Regions from separate parts of the Metaplanococcus flavidus genome, predicted to be linked through region 2. Evidence: riboswitches for the same ligand, from Rfam matches in the RefSeq annotation. Region 2 holds a riboswitch; each other region holds the start of a gene.

Region 1 (3,633 bases), on a different contig from region 2:
CCTTATACTAATGGAGTGATTTCGAACATGTACATTCGGCAATCCGATGACAGTCAGCACTTTAACAACGGTTGTTATATCCGTATCTCTGGTAAAGGAAATGCTAGGAAGCTTCTTTTCATGGCCATCGCAGCAACTTGTTGTCGACAGGCCCAATCGATTCAATTGGCGGATGATTCCTGCCATGTAGGTGTCGAAATTTTTGATGCCGGGAATGTCCACTCCGGGACCAAATTGCAGCATCTCGGTTCGGCCTCTATATGTGAAATCCACCGCACGAAGCCATCGTTCTTCATCAATATCTGTTTCTTCTATTTTCAACAAACCCTTGATCTTTGTGTAAGCCACAAAAAGCTCATCCAAGGTTTCTATCAAAAACATCATGTTCTCTTCCGTTTCTTTCCGGCAATCAAATCTTCCTTCTTCAATTTCCTCTACAAGAAATCCGTGGCGAATAAATAATCGGTTCAAGTTCTGCATGTGCATCCTCTCCCTTTCTGTTATTGCCTTAATTATAAAATAGGAGCTGTGACACGAATGTCACAGCTCCAGGGAGGTAGGATTTATTCAATTTCATCTCAATGACCTCTAGTTTGATCTCCTCCGGATAGAACCGCTTTTTTGAACCCATACAGAAAAACACCTCCAGTTTGTCGTTGTTACTACATACGACGTTGGGGGTGCTTTTTCCTTGTCTCATTTTATTGGGTCACTCTAATTAACCCGCAGCTCTTAAAAAAAATATATAATTTTTCATTTCAATTAGCTTACTTTACAGCCTGCTCTTTCCCATTCAACTCTGCAGTCAACTCTTTAAACCACTCTTTGTCACCAGTCTGCAAAGCCAGATCAATCAGATACTCAAGCTGCGCTGCATCTTTCGGTGCCGTTTGCTGCAAACTCTCAACCTGCTTGACTGCCAATGGAATCGTCATGCCAATAATTTCTTCATTATCGCTTTCGGCAACCGTTACATATACAGCGCCTTGCACCATGCTCATCGAATCAATAAATCCAATTACCATTTCACCTTTAATGGAAGTCCCTTTAACCCAATCAGTGGTTTTTAAAATTGTTTTCTCTTCATTCATATCAGAACACCTGCTTTTTAATTTATTTTATAGAAACTTGAAATTTATCTATGCTCTATTACCATCAATACCCTATTAAATGACTCTTACCCATTAAAGTGGGTAAATCGAATATTACTCTTCTATGGAAGAGAACTCAATATATATGCTCTGATTTCAGGATAAATGAATTAGTTATTTGCTGCTATGACATTTTTTATCTACATTTGTGTAAATGATTTTATAAATGATATGGAGCAAAACAGCGAAGAGTTGACCGAAGCCTGCGATGGTCAACTCTTTGCGACGAAGCAGCGCAGCGATGCAGGAGCACTTGTTTTCAACTTGTATAGCTAAAGCCCCCAGGCAAGCAAGCTGTTTTGCGGAATATCATCTGTCTAAATTATCCTTTACTTCCCTCCAACCTTCATTTACACTGAAGCCATCGGGACAACCCGAACACAAAAACCGCATACCGTTTTCTGCACTGGGGGTGCTTATTTTAGCTGAGATGCGAGCGAAAGCTCCGATCCCTTATGACTCGAACAGGTTAGGACCTGCGTGAGGAAGTGCGGTGACTTTCCGCAAAACGAAATCTTCAGGAGCGAATACCTCCTTTTAATTTGCATGGAACAGTGGCTGCATCTTCACGGATGCGGCCATTTTTGTGCAAATTTTTAAGGAGGAATTTTATTATGGAACCATTGCAATGCGGCACAAGCCCGATCGTCGGATTCCGCTTCACGCTCAATCCGATGTGCGGCGACTTCATCAAAATCATCAAAGGGGCGTTGAACGGAACGGACACCTCGAATGTCTGGATGGACACCGACGACGTCTCCAGCGTTATCCGCGGCAAACAGAACCACGTCTTCAACGTCGCAAAAGCACTGACTTTGCACGCGGCGAAAACGGGAGAACACGTGGCGTTAAACGGCACCTTCTCCATCGGTTGTCCGGGAGACACATCAGGTGATGTCTATCTCGATAAAGACGATGTTCTGCTGAACACGGATGATACGAAACAATATGTCTCTTCCCAGTTCGCGCTGTATCCGATGAACAACCCGGATTATATGAGCGTTATCTATAAAGAAGTCGAACGCGCTAAAGAACATGGTGTCTGGAATGACTCGATGCATTACGCCAGCGGTATCCACGGTGATATCCATGACGTCTTCGCGTTTTATGAAGAATCGTTTACTCATGCCCGCTCCGATCAGCATCGCCACCTCATCATGACGGTATCGATGAGCATCAATAGCCCGTCACACACGAATTCGGACGGAGGCAAAGCCAATGCTTAACACCTGGAAACTGAAGGAAATCGTCTTAATGTCGCTGTTCGGTGTCGTGTTCGGCATCGTCTATCTGTTATTCATCCATCTCGGCAATATCTGGGCCGGCCTGATTGGCCCCATCGCCTATGAATGGATGTTCGGTATCTGGTTCATCGTGTCGATCATCTGTATGCACATCATCCGCAAACCAGGTGCGGCAGTGATACCCGAAACGATGGCTGCTATCATCGAAGTCATGCTTGGCAACGCGGTCGGCCCCCGACTCATCCTGTCCGGCGTCATCCAGGGGCTTGGCGCCGAAGCGGCGTTTGCGGTCACACGTTACCGCCATTTCAATATATTCGTCTTTATGCTTGCCGGTATTGGCGCCGCTGTATTCAGTTTCATCTACGGTTATTTCGTTTCCGGCTATGCGGCACTGGATCCTTCTTTTGTAGCGCTGATGTTTACACTGCGTGTATTAAGCGGCGCGATCATTGCGGGGATCGGCGGCAAATACATCGGCGATGCGCTGCTCGCGACCGGTTCCCTGCGCGGTTACGCGATTGCCCAAACCCAGCCGCGTGATGCCAATGCCTAATAGCATCCTTTCCATGAAGGACGTCACCTTTCGCTATCCGGATGATCGGGAACCCACTCTGTCGTCGATGTCGTTTGGCATCGAACGCGGACAACGGGTCGCGATTTCCGGTCCGAGCGGCTCTGGCAAATCGACTTTGCTCTATTTAATGAACCGGCTATACCCGGAAAATTGCGATGGCATTGTGGCAGGTGAAATTCTTTTATTCGGCAAAGCTGCTGAATCTTATAGACCCGGTGAGATCAACCACCGCGTCGCCACCGTGTTCCAGGACCCCGATTCGCAGTTCTGTATGCCGACTGTAGAAGAAGAACTCGCATTCACTCTCGAAAACCTGAACACGCCAGCTAAAGAAATGGAAGAGCAGATTCGGGACGTTTTGGAAATGACCGGATTGTCCCACCTGAGCAATACCACCATTCAAACCCTGTCAGGCGGAATGAAACAACGCGTCGCAACCGCCTGCGCATTGATCATGGACCCTGAAGTCCTGTTGCTTGATGAGCCGATTTCACATTTAGATCCACTGACTGCAAAAGATTTCATATCCTGGCTCGACGGGCTGCAAAAAACTTTCAACCTGACCATCATCGCCGTTGAACACCGTCTCGACAGTTGGGGAACATTCTTTGACCGCGAAATTGCAATCGATGCCGGCGGAAAAATTGTTTCGGATCAGCAG
Region 2 (3,633 bases):
AAAGTGGAAAAACTAATTCACTAACACCCTCTGTGGCTCCTGTGTATTACTTAGGTTAGAATTTCACATCCTCGAGTTTGTCTCCATGGGACTCATATCCCTTCAAGTACTTAATCCGCCGCTGTACAGCTGTTTCACCTACTTGTTCGTCAGCGTGATAGGATGAACGCACCATTGGTCCAGCTTCGCAATGTTTAAAGCCTTTCTCGAGCGCGATTTTTTTCAATTCCGCAAATTCATCCGGATGGTAATATCGCTCCACATTTAAATGTTTACGGGTTGGCTGAAGATATTGGCCAAGCGTTAATATATTCACATTATGCTCAAGAAGGTCATCCATTGCCTGCAGGATCTCTTCCTTCGTTTCACCAAGCCCGACCATCAAGCTCGATTTTGTAGGGACATGTGGAGCAATTTCTTTCACACGTGCCAATAATTTTAGCGAACGATCATATGTCGCTTTTGCCCTTACCCTCTTCGTGAGGCGTCGGACTGTTTCGATATTGTGATTGAAAATATCCGGTTGGCTATCCATTAATGTATGCAGGCTTTCATAGTCGCCTTTCATATCCGAGGGCAGTATTTCTATCGTGGTACCAGGCATTCTTCTGCGGATTGCACGCACTGTTTCTGCAAATACTGCTGCACCGCCATCATTTAAATCGTCCCGTGCAACTGCTGTTACCACCACGTGCTTGAGCTCCATGATTTCCGTCGATTCCGCGACCCGTTCCGGCTCTCCCCAGTCAAGTTCATTTGGAATCCCTGTTTTTACTGCACAAAATCGACAAGCTCGTGTGCATGTATCGCCCAAAATCATAAATGTTGCAGTCCGCCGCTCACTCCAGCACTCGTGAATATTCGGACACTTTGCCTCTTCGCATACTGTATTCAATTTCTTCTCGCGCATCAGACTTTTCAAGTCGGTATAGGTTTTATTCGTATTTAATTTAACTTTCAGCCATTCAGGCTTACGGACGTAATCGTTTTTTTGGGTCATGGTGTTTACTCCCCTTTTCCTTCTCGTATGTAATTCCATTCCTCACTTGCGTACTTCTTCTCAAGTTCGTATACTTCGCTCAACAACTCGTTCGGCGGTTCAAATGCTTTTAATCGAATACCAAGTCCTTTTTCGAACCCAGCTCGAAAAGCAGTTTTTACTTCTTCTAAGTTCGCAGGCTTTGGCAGTAAATCATTGATAGCAACAGCCTTGGTGCGGAAGGCAGTACGAGCTTTTTCTTTCATACATTCATCCGGATAAACAAACAGTTCAAATAGCTTTCGTTCGTCCATATTTAAAGGAATAGAACCATGTTGAAGGATGACTCCTTTTTTGCGAGTTTGAGCGCTGCCGGCTGCTTTTTTCCCTTTTACGGTCAATTCATACCAGGACGGTTCCTCAAAGCATACAGCCGATCTAGATAACCTTTTTCTCACAGGATGTGCAAGTTCCGCTTCAACCCCCAAAAATCGGTACCCTTCTATTAATCCTTTGGATAGGATAAGATAAGCTTCTTTTACTGTCTTTGGCATAACTGGATGAGCTTCTGATATCAGGATACTGTAAGTAAGTTCTTGATCATGAAAGACTGCCTTTCCACCTGTTTGTCTGCGGACAAGCGGGATTCCATACTTTTCAGCATTTTCGATATCGATATTGTCTTTCACTTTTTGAAAGAAACCCACTGAGATACCAGCTGGCGACCAGCTATAAAATCGCAACACGGGCGGGATGTCTCCTCTACTATGCCAGTTCAGCAAAGCTTCATCCATGGCCATATTAAAGGCCGGCGTACCAGAACCTGAATCGATGTATAGCCATGTTTCGTTCATGTTCTTCTCCTCTCTGCTAGGCTAATGCCGATTGTTTTTCCTCGGTTTTTGCACAAAAAAACACCGCTCTCCATGAAAGGAAGCAGTGTATGCGGATTTTCTATTAGCATACGCGCCACTTCCCTACGCTGGCATGGTCCAGATCAGGTTCAAAGGGTTTGAGTAAATACTCATCTCAGTTAAATAACACCCCTAGTGATTATATTTAAGTTAACCTCAATGTATAGTTTGCAGAAATTGATGTCAAGTCGAAGTTGCAAGTTCCCAATCATAAAAATTCAGCCAGAATGATGCTTGAATATTTTTCTAGCGCTTGTTAGATCATTCTGGTTTTTGATTTAAAGCAATTGCCCCCTTTTTTTCTTGCCTTCAAAAATTTATTCAGATAATGCAGTACTATTTAATTGCATCAAAAATTCACAATATATCATGCTGGAATAAATAGGGTTTTATAAATAAAAACTTTCGTAAAATATACTTAAGTGAACAAACTATGCGTTACGTTAACTATTCATTGATTAATTTACACATAATTATTTTCCGTCTCTTCCTTTTTCTATTTATTCATTTACACAAGATATTTTACGCTCTCAGAAAGAGGGAAAGAAGAGTCGGAACAAAACCCTTCTTCTTTCTCTTTTTATGTATGTTGTATTCTTATTAAGGATTACAATAGCTAACCTAAAGTGCTTTTTTGTCTTCTAAATATAAAAGACCAGCGGATTTCAAACGATGTCTTACTGAGATTCCAATCCAAGCGGCAAGCACAGCTTTAATAAGGCCGACTAAAATGAATGGGACAAATCCACCCATTAATGCTCCGGTCCACGAAAGATTGGCGAAAATCTTCAACCAGGCAGTTCCCACAGTCAATACCATAAACATACCGATGACATTGGCAATTATGGCATTGATAAACGTAAAACTCGTTTTTTCGAGATAATAACCAATACTGAAAGCGGTCGGAATAAAACCGACTAGATATCCGCCGGTCGGTCCGAATAAGCTACCGAGTCCACCTGACATTTGAGCAAAAACAGGGATGCCAACTGCACCCAACCCCAAATAAACTACAACAGATAAAGTTCCGTATTTGGCCCCTAAAATTGTTGCGGCCAAACCGATTGCAAGTGTTTGTCCTGTGATCGGGACTAAAGGCAGTGGGATTGTCACCTGTGCCAGTATTCCGATGATTGCTGCAAATAAAGCTGTAATAATCATCATTCTCAATTTGAAATTAGATTCTGTCATTTTATCCTCCCTCAATTGTGTTAACCTTATTTAAATAAAGGTTAACTTATATGGTATCATAGTTCTTATAATGACTAGATAAATATTTCTAGAGGTGTTAGGCTGTTTGTAGATATACTAAAAAACTGAATAATTAAAGCACTAGGGGAGTCCATTAGACTGAGACGGATATAATCCGGACCCTTTGAACCTGATCTAGTTGAGACTAGCGTAGGGAAGTGGTTACTGTATGCTGTTTCTATTAGGGATACTATAAAACCACTCCGACGTCGGGGTGGTTCTTTTTATTTAGTAGCGTTGTTATCAGGCGTTGAATTTCAAGGCACCTATAAAGGAGGCAAAAATGAAAACAGGGGAACTGCATCTAATCTCTACGGGCAATCAAAGGACCGAGGAACTAGCAGACATTCTTAGTCAAATTCATCCTTATATAGATTTTATCCATCTGCGGGAAAAAGCGAGAAGTGCTAAAGATATATACCAATTGATCCAACTATTGATCGATAAAAAAGTTCCACGTTCAAAAATAGTTATGAATGACCGTATCGA
Region 3 (3,633 bases), on a different contig from region 2:
TTTCAGGATAGTCGTTTCCCATGCATCGTAATAATTGAGGATGTGCTGAGGCGCTTCATGCAATGATTTACCGATGCCATGGCCGGTAAGATTTTTGATCACGAACAACCCCTGATCTTTCGCTTCACGCTCAACCGCTTTGCCGATTCCATTCAATTTCGAACCGGCTTTGACTTTTGTCATCGCCCGGTCAAAGGCTCGTTCAGCTGCTTCACAAATTTTTTCCTTTTCAGGATGATTATCTCCGACGACAAATGATATTCCTGTATCAGAGAAATAGCCTTCCAATGATCCGGAAACATCAATGTTCACGATGTCGCCTTCCTGAATCACACGTTTTCCCGGAATGCCGTGAGCGACTTCCTCATTTACGCTGATGCACGTAAACCCAGGAAAATCGTATTCGGATTTCGGCCCTGATACACCGCCCAATTCCTCGAACAGGCGACCGCCAAGTTCATCAATTTCTTTCGTTGTTACTCCCGGTTTAGTCGCAGCTCTCATCTCCTCACGGATTTTCGCGACCATCTGTCCGGCTTTTTTCAGCATTTCAATATCTTTTTCATTAGTTGCAATCATTAAATACCCTTCTTTCAAGCTTTTCTATTAAAAAATTATAACATAAGAAAAGAAGACAATCATAAAGATAGCCTTCTAAAAGGTTGTCGAAAAACCCTCAACTTCTATAACCATTGCGTTCTAGACGGAAGCTTTCCGCGGGGAGCAGGCGGATGCCGACGAAGTGCAAGATCCACTCGGGCGAAGTGTAACGAGCCCGAGTTAGCTCAGCGCGAGCCAAGAGTTGGCCGAAGGTAATTCGGCCGAGTCTTTGCGACGAAGCTAGCGGAGCGATGCAGGAGCACGGGTTTTGGCAAGCGGAGCTGTTTTGCGCAATATCGGTTTATATTTTTCTTTCTTAACAAACTAAAAGAAGACTATCATAAGATAGCCTTCCACTTTTATTCTTTCACATCGACCAGTCTTGGCGCTGCAATAAACAGAATCGAACAGACAAACGCCGTCAGCAGAAATGCCGGAATCATATAAGTCGCATTGTATCCGAACGAATACAGATAAACATTGCCAGTGGCAAATTCACGGAAGAACCAGATTCCCACAATAACGTGGACAATATAGCGCAGGAATGCACCGATAAATGCACCGGCTATAATCCAGGAAACAGCTTTTCCTTTCAGGCCGTCCCGCAGATTCTTAAAATAAGCGGTTCTCATCATGCCCGCAAAGCCTACGCTTGCAAACGCCACAATATAATCCAGTGTCACCTGAGTAAATGCGAAACCGAATGATAAGGGAACGATATAAACTCGTCCTGTGACAACCTGCAGCAAGCCGACCGCCAGTCCAGTCAGGAGACCTGCGCCTATTCCTCTGCGAAACGCCATCAGCACGATCGGAATCATGACCAGACTGACAGATCCTCCCTGTGGCATGCTGAACGCAATAAAATCCAGTACATAGCCGAGTGCGCCGAAAATCGCAATTTCGAGCATCAGCAATAATTTTTTATTCCTCATAAAATCCTCCTATGTGTTTGCACATCACCAGAAGGGCCGCCAATAAAAACCACACAAAAAGCGGCGCCAGGATAGATCCTGACGCCGCGTAAGGGCAGGTTTCCATCCACATCCCTGCGCAAGTATTAACTTACAGGTTCAAAGGGTAAGAACGTTCTCGTTCACTCTCAGCAATTGCTCCCCTTGTGGTGTATACAGTTTTTTTGTTTCATCTGTATTGTAACGAACAAAAAGAAGGGATGCAAGTTCGTTTTACCTTAAGTCATTAGGGTATTGTGAAAGTAAATGTTTCAGAAAGGCGGTGGAGGCAGCGAATAGTGCTGCTGTATTTATATGATTGAATTATTGAAAGATCTGATTAAAATTAAAAGTGATACGAAAGAAGGCGCCAATGAAGCGCTCCAATTTTGCGCTCGGTGGCTCGAACAAAGAGGAGAAAGGGTCCAAATCCATGACAATAACGGATTTTTGATGCTGACTGCCTCTAAAGGACATGGCGATGAAAAACTGATCTGGAATGGTCACGTCGATGTCGTGCCAGGCCACGAAGACCAATTCAGCCCTATGGAAGAGCTTGGCCGTTTGTATGGGCGAGGTTCAGCGGATATGAAAGCTGGCGTGGCAGCAATGATGCAGGCATTCACCGAACTGGATGCGGAAAAATTGTCCCGGGAAGTTCAGCTCCATCTCGTAACCGATGAAGAAATTGGCGGACACAATACTTCAGAATGGCTTGTTTCCCAAGGGTACAGTGGAAATTTTGTCATCTGCGGCGAACCGACCGGCTTGAAAGTCGGTCTGCAGTCAAAAGGCATTTTGCATATGGATATGGTTTTCAAAGGCAAGCCGGCACATGGCAGCAGACCTTGGGAAGGCATAAACGCCATTGAACGGGCCATGAAATATCATATGGCCATGGCGGAACTCCCTTTTCGAAAAGAATCGACGGAATATTACGAGCAGCCTTCTGTAAATCTCGCAATCATCAAAGCTGGTGAACGCTATAATATGGTTCCGGAAATCTGTGAAATGTCATACGACATCCGCTTTATGCCCGGCCAGGATCCCCAGGAAATTACGCGCCAGATGGTCGAACTCGGCGAAACGCTCGATATCGATTTTGATTACAAATCGAGTTCTGCAACAACACCTGCGCTGACCACGACCGATGAAAACCCGTACATCAAAACCTTGGAGAAAAGTATACAAAGCACTACCGGAAACGATGCCATCCTGTTTGGCCAGCACGGTGCTGCGGATACCCGCTATTATGCTGCGGTGAATGGTGGCGAAGGTGCCATCGAATTTGGTCCGACAGGCGATGACTGGCACGGCAACGCGGAATACGTTGAAATTTCCAGTGTCCATGAATACAAAGATATTCTATTGGCCCATGCAATGACTTGAATAGCATGTTTAAATCATTCCTAAAACGGGAATTTATAAAATATCTTTAAAACGAATGGAGCGATTAACATGGCAGTAGGTAGATTGTTCAAATCAGCACTTAAATATGGTCCTATAGCTTATCCGATCATCCGGAAATTCATGAATAAAAAGAAATCCAAAGGAAATGCGCAGACCAATACAAACCAGTATAAAAACAATCAATCTAAAAAATAACCGAAAAATCCCACTCCCTAATTGAAGGGAGTGGGATTTTTTTGGCTAAATGATCGGTAATATTGTCCGGAGAGCCTGATAGCCTGACTGAAGATTCGGCATCAGAAGGGCTGCTGCATCATCTTCCACTTCCTCTGCTCCTGGAGCCGGTGTCTCTTCCCTGTCTTCAGCTTGTTCGTCATTATCATCTGTGGGCTGGTCCTGTCCCGCCATGATTTCTTCAAAACTGATTGGATTCGGTTCAGGGAGTTCCCGGTCTTCGATTGTCCAGCCCCCGCGGTATTGTGCCAGGAATTGATTGGCCATTGCCTGGTAGCCTTCAATATTCGGATGGACATCGTTCGGATTGGGTACTTTCGAAGTCGCATTTTCACCAAATGCTTCATCAACCGATACGAAAATCGCACCGGCTTTCTCAGCTTCATTTCTCAGAATTTCATTCAATGTTGCCACTTGCTCCGCCAATCCTTCTTTC
Region 4 (3,633 bases), on a different contig from region 2:
AATGTACAACCGGTGCCATGCGTCTGCTGCGTATGGATACGCGCAGAACGGAGCACAAATGATTCACCGTTCTGATCGAGACAATAATCTTCGGCAATCAGAGGATTGTTGGCATGTCCTCCTTTGATGACAACGGCTTTCGCTCCAAAAGCGAGAATTTGTTCGGCCGCTTTTTTCCTGTCTGTTGCATCATGGATTTCCATGCCGCTCAGCATTTCCGCTTCCGGGATATTCGGTGTGATGACCGCCGCCAATGGCAATAGTAATGTCCGCATTGCCTGGAGTGCTTCTTCCTGCATCAAAGTTGCGCCTCCCTTTGCGATCATCACCGGATCCACGACAAGATTACGCCAGCCGTGTCTTTCGATTCCCGCTGCCGTTTCAGCGATGATTTCAGCGTCAAAGAGCATCCCCGTTTTCACAGCGGCAATGGTAAAATCCGCTCCGATTGCATCGATTTGCGCTTTTACCGCTGCGGCAGGCATCGGATAAACGCCGTGCACGCCGCATGTATTCTGCGCCGTTACCGCTGTAATGGCCGATGTACCGAAAACGCCGAGCTCCTGGAAAGTCTTTATATCCGCTTGTATGCCCGCTCCACCGCCGGAATCCGAACCGGCAATCGTCAATACCTGTTTGATCGCTGCCACAGTACATCTACTCCTTCCCCTTTTTCAAAGTCGAAGCCATCGTCATCAATCTCCATGCCGAATAAAACATCCAGGAACGTGTCGCGGAAACTGCCGGGTCCTTCCGAAGTTGCCGCAGCTTGTTCACCGGCCGCCCCGTAAAACTTGAGAGCTTCAATTGCCGCAGCTGTAGGATCTTCAGGAGACACTGCCGTGAAAGCGGCTGTTACAGCACTGAGCAGGCAGCCCATGCCGGTTACTGAACTCATCATACGGTCACCGCCTGTAATCTTCTCTACCCGCGAACCATCGGCCACAATATCGGTCTTGCCTGTCACTGCCACCACCAAGCTGTATTCTTTTGCCACTCGCTTCGCCAGTTTATCCAGGTCGATATTGCCTTCACCGGCATCGACGCCTTTTGACGCCCATTCCACGCCGCCAATTGCGGCTAGTTCTCCCGCGTTGCAGCGCAGCACACTGACATCGATTTCCGTTAAAATCTTTTGGACGGCCTCTTTCCGAAAAGCGGTCGCTCCTGCTCCCACCGGATCCAGAATCACCGGGATCTTTTCCTTATTCGCTCTTTTTCCGGCGAGCATCATGCTGTTAAACGTGTCTTTATTCAAGGTTCCGATATTCAATGACAACGCGCGTGAAATGGCGACAAGTTCTTCCACTTCCTCTTGTGCCTCGCCCATGATCGGTGATGCGCCGATTGCCAATAATCCATTCGCCTGAAAGTTCGATACGACATGATTGGTGATGCAATGGATTACGGGATTTTCATTTCGAATTTTATTGATCATGTCAGACACCAGCCTTTATTGCCGCGGGCAATTCCCAGGTTTCCATCGTCCACGCCTGCTGCCAGAAATTCCATTCGTAATAACTGCTCCGCCGGAAGCGGTCCTTCAGCTCCTGCCGCCGTTCCGCCGACAAACTTTCCGCCAAAGAATCCATCCGGCCGATCTGCTCCTGCACCAGTTCGCCAAACCACTCGGAACCATAAGTCTCGATCCACCGGTCGTATATCGGATGGCCAGGCTCCGCATCTTTCAATCGTTCCCCAATTTCATAATAAAGCCAGTAACACGGTAGAATCGTCGCGAGCACATCCGCCAGATCCCCTTCCATTGCGCGGTACATATGCGATACATAGGCATAAGCACCCGGTGACGGTTCGAATTGCCGCCAATCTTCGTCCGTCACTCCGAGCATCCCCATGAACGATTCGTGAAGCGCCATTTCTGCTGCGCACGTTTGCTCCGCATGATGCGCGAAACTCTTGGTTGTCGCGAGGTCCGGCGCCTTGAGTGCGCCGACCGCCTGCATCTTCGCAAAATTTGTCAGGTAATAGGCATCCTGCATGACGTAATAGCGGAACACCTCTACCGGTAAACTGCCGTCCGCAATCCCTTTCACAAACGGATGATCGAAACTCGCCTGCCATAATCCAGCACATTCCTGTCGCATTTCCTGTGTTAATTTCATCTTCTCCATCCCCTTTCAGGCAAAATAAAATACCGCTTTCCAGTAAAGGAAAGCGGCAATTATACGCATAGGAATAGAGAAATCCGGCATACTCTCGCCCACTTCCCTCCGCTGGTATGATCCAGATCAGGTTCCAAGGGTCCGAGCGTTGCTCGTCTCAGCCGTTAACCGGCTCCCCCAGTGGTGCATGTATTCAGTTGTTCCCCCAAAGATTATCACAATGTCTGAAAAATCACAAATTTATTTTTGAATGCTGCGCAAACCACCTTCGCAGATAATCAAGCATCTTACCAATCCGTCAGAACAAAAAGGAAATTTTTCGCTTATCATTTTTAGCATATAAATTATGTGAATTTGCGGTAATCGCTCATGTGCTAACTGCGATTGGCATAATTTAATTTTGAAATTAACAAATATTAAATTTGCAGAAGTATTATAGTAACTTAACGGGATTAGGCTACTTCTTCATGAACTTTAATTGTTCGCAAAATATCAATTTAACGAAAAAAAGCTCGTATTTGAGCTTCTTTCCTTAGGATAAGTGAGGCTATTAAATTATCTTTCTTTAAATTACTTGCTGAAAAAACTGATTTCAAAAATTTCTACTAACAGAAACCTGGCGATAGAGTGCAAAAATCTCTTTATTTTCCTGTTCCCATCCAGGGTTACTTTGCATAGGTATGTTAAACGCCGTTTCCATTTCATGTGCCAGGTTAGCTGACATTATCTTTTTTCTGTTGGCAGGATACTTCCCCTGCATTATTACTTCATAGCGTTTTTTATAGTACTTCAACATCATTTTACATTCTCCCTAAAGTAAAAAGTTGGCCATACCAGCCTCTAGTTCTTCGTTCTTAACCTCATTATACTGCAATTTAATACAAGTGATTCATTCACGTTCAGCTATTTGTCACTGTCTAAACCTCAAAAGACAAAAGAGACCACCGTTTTATGGTCTCTCCCTTTTACATTTGTTCATTCTATTTTTGCCATTCTTGACTAGTAGTCAGTCAATTCAGCATAAACGACTAACCGCTCTTCGTAATGGCCGCTTTCAGTATCAAAAGTTCCAGTGCACGTAATCAAATTCAACTTCGGTTTTGAGCTGGAACCAAAAATGTCATTCAACGGAGCATCTTCCGGTGCATAAGCTTGCTTGTCCGTTACAGTGAACGTCAACTCTGTACCATCTGTTCCGGTAACGTGAATCAAATCGCCCGGTTCTAATTTTTTTAAGTTAAAGAAAGTGCCAGGCTGCGAAAGACCGTCAACATGTCCAGCGAGTACTGCATTCCCCTTATTTCCAGGCTTCGTTCCCGGCTCATACCACCCGATTGTATGGACATCAGCTGGCGCCTCCATATTGCCCTCCGGCGTTTGGCCGACTTCTATGATTTCCGCTTTTTCATCAATTGCTGGGATTTCAATCTGAACCGGCGTCACGCCGACTTGTTTTTCTTCTATGCTTTTATCTTCACCAGCGAAAGTTGAACTCAAGGAAGAGACTTTT

The links. A riboswitch is a leader RNA that binds a small molecule or an ion and turns the genes downstream of it on or off. The one in region 2 is predicted to bind thiamine pyrophosphate.
Region 1: linked by a shared signal. The riboswitch ahead of ACFQ1X_RS16310 (YkoF family thiamine/hydroxymethylpyrimidine-binding protein) and the one ahead of ACFQ1X_RS14655 (lipoate--protein ligase family protein) in region 2 are both predicted to bind thiamine pyrophosphate.
Region 3: linked by a shared signal. The riboswitch ahead of thiT (energy-coupled thiamine transporter ThiT) and the one ahead of ACFQ1X_RS14655 (lipoate--protein ligase family protein) in region 2 are both predicted to bind thiamine pyrophosphate.
Region 4: linked by a shared signal. The riboswitch ahead of tenA (thiaminase II) and the one ahead of ACFQ1X_RS14655 (lipoate--protein ligase family protein) in region 2 are both predicted to bind thiamine pyrophosphate.

What each region holds. Positions count from the first base shown of each region.
Region 1 covers NZ_JBHTKI010000051.1:12,458-16,090, forward strand. Annotated here, with positions in the region: gene ACFQ1X_RS16300 (M20/M25/M40 family metallo-hydrolase) at 1-480, opposite strand, end outside; gene ACFQ1X_RS16305 (IDEAL domain-containing protein) at 768-1,091, opposite strand; TPP riboswitch at 1,550-1,655, shown strand; gene ACFQ1X_RS16310 (YkoF family thiamine/hydroxymethylpyrimidine-binding protein) at 1,766-2,377, shown strand; gene ACFQ1X_RS16315 (ECF transporter S component) at 2,370-2,951, shown strand; gene ACFQ1X_RS16320 (ABC transporter ATP-binding protein) at 2,944-3,633, shown strand, end outside.
Region 2 covers NZ_JBHTKI010000022.1:227,655-231,287, reverse strand. Annotated here, with positions in the region: gene lipA (lipoyl synthase) at 56-1,000, opposite strand; gene ACFQ1X_RS14655 (lipoate--protein ligase family protein) at 1,006-1,833, opposite strand; TPP riboswitch at 1,937-2,037, opposite strand; gene ACFQ1X_RS14650 (biotin transporter BioY) at 2,515-3,084, opposite strand; TPP riboswitch at 3,218-3,318, shown strand; gene tenI (thiazole tautomerase TenI) at 3,428-3,633, shown strand, end outside.
Region 3 covers NZ_JBHTKI010000009.1:40,467-44,099, forward strand. Annotated here, with positions in the region: gene map (type I methionyl aminopeptidase) at 1-579, opposite strand, end outside; gene thiT (energy-coupled thiamine transporter ThiT) at 960-1,535, opposite strand; TPP riboswitch at 1,630-1,729, opposite strand; gene ACFQ1X_RS08105 (M20 family metallopeptidase) at 1,869-2,942, shown strand; gene ACFQ1X_RS08110 (hypothetical protein) at 3,012-3,158, shown strand; gene ACFQ1X_RS08115 (SGNH/GDSL hydrolase family protein) at 3,204-3,633, opposite strand, start outside.
Region 4 covers NZ_JBHTKI010000012.1:129,627-133,259, forward strand. Annotated here, with positions in the region: gene thiD (bifunctional hydroxymethylpyrimidine kinase/phosphomethylpyrimidine kinase) at 1-650, opposite strand, end outside; gene thiM (hydroxyethylthiazole kinase) at 626-1,438, opposite strand; gene tenA (thiaminase II) at 1,440-2,123, opposite strand; TPP riboswitch at 2,210-2,312, opposite strand; gene ACFQ1X_RS09575 (hypothetical protein) at 2,716-2,922, opposite strand; gene ACFQ1X_RS09580 (class F sortase) at 3,123-3,633, opposite strand, start outside.